One region of the Bradyrhizobium sp. SZCCHNRI1009 genome, then DNA from elsewhere that is predicted to be linked to it. Evidence: predicted binding sites of a transcription regulator. Region 1 holds the regulator's gene; the other holds the start of a gene.
The links. Region 1 encodes LexA, which represses DNA repair genes until DNA is damaged. Its sites were predicted from a motif close to TGTTCNNNNTGTGTTCNG; they were not measured.
Positions count from the first base shown of each region.

Region 2: QX010_RS27260 (helicase-related protein) is a predicted target of LexA. The motif match lies at 1,789-1,806, and genes of this name have one in related genera.

Region 1 covers NZ_JAUEUL010000011.1:4,276-7,469, forward strand. The annotation lists gene glp (gephyrin-like molybdotransferase Glp) at 149-1,360, shown strand; gene lexA (transcriptional repressor LexA) at 1,566-2,264, shown strand; gene QX010_RS19580 (hypothetical protein) at 2,560-3,000, shown strand; gene QX010_RS19585 (hypothetical protein) at 3,176-3,194, shown strand, end outside.
Region 2 covers NZ_JAUEUL010000022.1:79,161-82,354, forward strand. The annotation lists gene rpmB (50S ribosomal protein L28) at 1-51, opposite strand, end outside; gene QX010_RS27250 (hypothetical protein) at 350-568, shown strand; gene QX010_RS27255 (DUF3108 domain-containing protein) at 637-1,413, shown strand; gene QX010_RS27260 (helicase-related protein) at 1,948-3,194, shown strand, end outside.

The sequences.
Region 1 (3,194 bases):
CTCTCGCGCGATCGTGAGGCGGCGGGCCACGCGACGCACCTTCAGACGATCGGAAAGCCGGGAGCGGCTTAGGCTCTTGGCCACCCCGTGCGCGTTCGGTTAGAAGGCGATTCAGTCGATCTGCCCGTCTTCGTCCGAAGGTAATCCCATGGCCCTGATGCCGGTCTCCGATGCGTTGTCCGCGGTGCTCGCCGGCACCGAGCCGCTGGCTGAGGAAATGGTCGGGCTGGACGAGGCCTATCACCGCATCCTGGCCCGCGACCTCGCGGCGCTGCGGACGCAGCCGCCCGAGGCGATGTCGGCGATGGATGGCTATGCGGTGCGCGCGGCCGACGCAGCCAAGGCCAAGGCGCGGCTGAAGGTGATCGGCGAGGTCGCGGCGGGACGGCCGTTCGATCGCGTGGTCGGGCCCGGCGAGGCGGCGCGGATCTTCACCGGCGGCGTTGTCCCCGCAGGCGCCGACGCGGTGGTGATCCAGGAGGACACGATCGCCGAGGACGGCCATGTCGTGATCACCGAGGCCGCGATCACAGGCCGGCACATCCGGCCGGCCGGCGTCGACTTCCACCAGGGCATGGTGCTGCTGAAGGCCGGGCGCCGGCTCAGCGACCGCGACCTATCCCTGGCGGCCAGCATGAATCATCCGGCGCTGCCGGTGCGGCGGCGGCCGAAGGTGGCGCTGCTCGCCACCGGCGACGAGCTGGTGATGCCGGGCTCGACGCCCGGCCCGGGGCAGATCGTCTATTCCAACGGCTACGCGCTGCGGGCGCTGGTGCGCAGCGAGGGCGCGACGCCGATCGATCTCGGCATCGCCGCGGATACGATGGCGGCGACGGTCGCTGGAATCCGGCGCGCCCGCGCGGCAGAGGCCGACGTCCTGATCACGACCGGCGGCGCCTCGGTCGGCGATCACGACCTGGTCAAGCAGGCGCTGGAGGCCGAGGGCGTCGAAATGGCGTTCTGGAAGATCGCGATGCGGCCGGGCAAGCCGATGATGCACGGACGGCTCGGCGACATCAGGGTGATCGGACTGCCCGGCAATCCGGTGTCGTCCTATGTCTGCGCCATCCTGTTCATGGTGCCGCTGATTCGGCGCCTGCTCGGCCGCGACGAGGCCGTGATGCCGCGCGAGACCGCCCTGCTCGGCCGCGAGTTGGGGGCGAACGATTCGCGCGAGGACTATCTGCGGGCGCAGCTCGAGGAGCGCGCCGACGGCACGCTGGTAGCCACCCCAGTGAGCCAGCAGGATTCGTCGCTGCTCGGGAACCTCGCGCTGTCGCAGGCGCTGGTGATCCGGCCGGCGTTTGCGCCGAAGGCGCCTGCCGGCAGCCCGTGCGAGATCCTGCGCCTGCCGAACTGAGCCGCTTCCCCGGTAAAGCCCGGTCCGTTCATCATATTTTTAGGATTGCGGAACACACATCGAACATATAGTGTCCGTTCATGATTTGTTTTTAGTATGTTGCGGGCGACGCGATGACGGTCCGACTCCAGGGCGCTCTCAGCCGGCTTGTGCTCAAGGCGCAGCTCCTGGACTCGGACGACAACAAACCGGGGACCAGGTCGAGATGCTGACGCGCAAACAGTACGAACTTCTGCGGTTCATCAACGAGCGGCTCAAGGAAGCCGGCGTGCCGCCGTCCTTCGACGAGATGAAGGATGCGCTCGATCTGCGTTCGAAGTCCGGCATTCATCGCCTGATCACGGCGCTCGAGGAGCGCGGCTTCATCCGCCGGCTGCCGAATCGCGCCCGCGCGATCGAGGTGATCAAGCTGCCCGAGCTGTCGCAGGCCGCGGGCAACCGTCGCGGCTTCACGCCGTCGGTGATCGAGGGCAATCTCGGCAAGGTGCGCACCAGCACTCCCGCGCTGGACGATGGCGAGCGCCCCGTGGCGGTGCCGGTGATGGGCCGCATCGCCGCCGGTACCCCGATCGAGGCGCTGCAGACGCGCAGCCACACCATCAGCGTACCTGCCGACATGCTCGGCAACGGCGACCACTACGCGCTCGAGGTGCGCGGCGACTCGATGGTCGATGCCGGCATCCTCGACGGCGACATGGCGCTGATCCAGCGCAACGAGACCGCCGACACCGGCGACATCGTGGTGGCGCTGATCGACGATGAGGAAGCCACCTTGAAGCGCTTCCGCCGCCGCGGCGCATCGATCGCGCTGGAGCCGGCCAACACCGCCTACGAGGTGCGCATCTTGCCGCCGAACCGGGTGAAGATCCAGGGCAAGCTGGTCGGGCTGTATCGCAAGTACTGATCGCGAATGCGATCGGTCGATCGGCGGCGGGCGCACGCGCTTTCGCCGCCGAACAAGAGGCAGCCCAGCAAAGCAAGAGGCAGCCCAGCACAATACGTCGCTCGCGAATGCACCTCATGATGTGCAGCGCGGCATGCTCAAACGCTTGTGATCGGCCGCGGGCACACGCGATGCAGATCAGCGCAGAATTGCCGCGAAGCGCGCGCTAACATCACCATCGATGTCCACTCTGATAGAGGCCTGCGCCTGTCCGGGGGGAGCGTGGGTCGGCTATCTCTCAACGAGGAGCGATCCGATGTGTGACTACAGCCTCCATGCGGTTGCGTCCCGTCCCGCCAAGGTCGGCGAGACGTTGATCTCGATGACCTTCCGTGGCACCGCCACCCGCGGCTTCGCGTTGGAGAGCGAGCCGACCGTCGCAGTCTGCATGCTGCCCGGCACCGAGTTGGCCTTCGCCGAGGACGTCCGCTACGACAGCCGCTGGCTCTGGACCCGGACGATCCGCGAGCGCGTCGCGAAGTTCAACAGCATCGAGACGCACATTCCCGATCGCCATCACGACGCGATCGAGTTCGCCGACGGCCGCCACGTGCTGGTGACCCAGCTCTGCGAGGGCCAGCGCGTCACCGTGCTGCAATTGCCGGTCAGCAAGCAGCCGGCAGAGCGTCGCCCGGACATCGGCGAGGACGTGCCGACGTCGCAGGCCACACCGATTCGCCGCATCAGCATCACCTGAGGGCCTGCGCGTCGGCATTTCTGTCGGTCGTGAGCGCGCTTTCGACGGTGGGAGACTTGGTCAACTTGGGTTCTGCAAGCGCAAAGTCCTCTCGGGCGAATCTCACGCCCCGGCATCGCATCGGATAGGAACGACATCCCTCGGCCGGCATTGTTTGCCGGGGGAGCTTGCCGCCGTGGTCAACAAGATCGATT
Region 2 (3,194 bases), on a different contig from region 1:
CTTGTGGCCAACCTGGGGACCCTTGGCCGTCAGTTCACAGCGCCGCGACATGGCAATAAATCCTCTCTCATCCCCGCACCCTTCGTCCGCCTATGTCGGCGGGCCGCGGGGGTCCAAAACTCGTCCAGCTCGTCTCTGGGAGATGCGGTCCTATAGGGGGGATGCGGCTTTTCGTCAAGGTTTTGAAGGCCGCGGCAAATACAGGGAGCCGGGCCGGCGAAACCGGAGGACGCGACCCCATGCCGCCTCCTGGTCGGGCCGAAATCGCCGACCAGCAGAAAAGCAGGCGTGTAATCAATAGTATAGCCGGCAGTTTAGACCATATAAAGGGCGCATTCGGACGTGATGGATGGATATCATGTTGGCGCGGTCGGAGGTTCGCGGCGCGGTTTCGGCAGCGCTGCGGGCGACGGTTCTGAGTGCTGTTCAGGCGCAAAGCGCTGGACAAACCGCCATTGTCGGACGGTTCGCGTTGTTTGAAGGCGTTTTTGGCTTAAGTAGCAAGGACGGCGCGTCGGATCGGTCCGGCGCTCAGGCAGGCGGATCGGCAGGATCATTCGTCACGTGACCATCATCTCGGTTCCCTCATCTCTCTCGGGTCCCCTGGCCGCGGCCGGGTCCGCGCTGTGCCTGTTGTTGCTGGCGCAAAACGCCCAGGCGCAGGCTCGTTTGGACGCTCAATACGAGGCGTCCCTGGCCGGTATCCCCGTCGGCAAGGGCACCTGGGCGGTCGAGATCGGGGATGATCAGTATGGTGCTGCGGCTCAGGGCGGCACCGCCGGCCTGCTCAAGAGCTTCTCGCAGGGATCAGGCACCGGCTCGGTGCAGGGACGCGTCGTCAACGGCGCCCTGGTCGGCCAGAGCTACCAGGCCTCGACCACCACGGGCAAGAAATCCGAGCAGATCCGCATCAATCTGCAGAACGGTACTGTGAAGGACTTCGCCATCGAGCCGACGCCGCCGGTCGATCCCGACCGCATTCCGGTGACGGATGCCCACAAGCGCGGCGTGCTCGATCCGATGACGGCCTCTCTGGTGCGGGTGCCGGGCAATGGCGAATTGCTGTCGCCGGACTCGTGCCGCGGCGCTGCGCCCGTGTTCGACGGCCGCATGCGCTACGAGCTCAAGCTCGACTACAAGCGCATGGAGAACGTCAAGGCTGACAAGGGCTATCGCGGTCCGGCGCTGGTCTGCGCGATCTACTTCACGCCCGTCGCGGGCTACATCCCGGACCGGCCTGTCATCAAATATCTGGCTCAGGCCCGCAACATGGAGATCTTCTTCGTGCCGATCGCCGGCACCCGCGTGCTGGTGCCGTTCAAGATGGTGATCCCGACCCCGCTGGGGACCGCGATGCTGGAGGCGACGTCGTTCATCACCCAGGCGGCGCCGCACGTCGCCAAGACCCAGTAGCGCCTCGTATCTCTCTTCGTCCACGTCGGATCTCGCCGCTGCGGCACGCCCCCGTCGGCGGCTGAGCCGCAACAGCGGCCATGGCGTGAAGGTCTGACGGCATGCCGTCCGCTCTCGCTTGAATGCGATGGATTCCGCATTGACCCTCCGATTTGTCGGTCACATACGATTCTGTCTGCTGCGCGTGAATCCGTTTGACTCTTCCCTGATTCTGATTCGACTCGGGACGCGCTGAAATGCGTGCCAGTTCCATCGCGAAAGCGTTGCTTGTGGAGCCCGCGAAAACTTGATCTAGTGCTGGCTTGATCGCAGAGCGCGAGATGTTGCGGTGAACGAAGCCGGAAAGCCGACGGAGTCAGCGATTCCTTCGTGATTCGTTCTCAAGGCGTTCCGAAGCTTAAGCTGCGGCACTATATGCGTCACAATGTGAGACAGGGGTCAGCATCGCAGCCTCTCCAGACACAGGACAATTCCGCATCCGTCGCGCGTGAACGGCGCGCTTCCAACGCCGGCTTCGAGACCCACATTTAACGAATGGCTTTTTCGTCCTCTTCGGCTGCCTCGCCTTTCGAGCGCACGTCCGACCGTGCTCCCGGAAGCGGCGTCACCGCCGTGCTCGGCCCCACCAACACCGGCAAGACGCATCTGGCGATCGAGCGCATGCTCGCACATTCCTCCGGCATCATCGGACTGCCGTTGCGGCTGCTCGCGCGCGAGGTCTACAACAAGATCGCCGATCGCGTCGGCAGCGAGGCCGTCGCGCTGATCACCGGCGAGGAGAAGATCAAGCCGAAGAATCCGCGCTATTGGGTATCGACGGTCGAGGCGATGCCCAGGGATCTCGACGTGTCGTTCCTTGCCGTCGACGAGATCCAGATCGCGTCCGATCTCGAGCGCGGCCACGTCTTCACCGACCGCATCCTCAATCGCCGCGGGCGCGACGAGACGCTGCTGCTGGGGGCTGCGACGATGCGCCCCATCATCGAGCGGCTGCTGCCGGGCGCGTCGATGGTGACGCGGCCGCGATTGTCGCAGCTCGAATTCGCCGGTGATCGCAAGATCACGCGACAGCCGCGCCGGACCGCCATCGTGGCCTTCTCGGCCGACGAGGTCTACGCCATCGCCGAGCTGATCCGCCGCCAGCATGGCGGCGCTGCTGTCGTGCTGGGATCGCTGTCGCCGCGCACCCGCAACGCGCAGGTGGCGATGTTCCAGAACGGCGACGTCGACTATCTCGTCGCCACCGATGCGATCGGCATGGGGCTCAACCTCGATGTCGACCACGTCGCCTTTGCGTCCGACCGCAAATATGACGGCTATCAGTTCCGCCGGCTCACGCCGTCGGAGTTCGCCCAGATCGCCGGCCGTGCCGGACGCGCGACGCGCAACGGCACGTTCGGCACCACCGGACGTTGTGCGCCATTCGAGCCCGAGCTGGTCAATGCGCTCCAGAACCATACCTTCGATACCGTGAAGGTGCTGCAATGGCGCAACTCCAGGCTTGATTTCGCGTCCTTGAGCGCGCTCCAGGTCTCCCTGGCGATCACGCCGGGGCATGACGCGCTGACGCGCGCGCCGACCGCAGAGGATCTGCGCGTGCTCGATCATGCCGCGCGCGACGCCGAGGTGCGCGACATGGCGCATGGCGCTGAAGCGGTCGAGCGTCTCTGGGAAACCTGCCAGATCCCCGACTATCGCAGGCTGTCGCCGGCCGCCCATGCGGAGCTGGTGACCACCGTGTTCGGCTTCCTGATGCAGAAGGGGCGTATTCCGGACGCCTG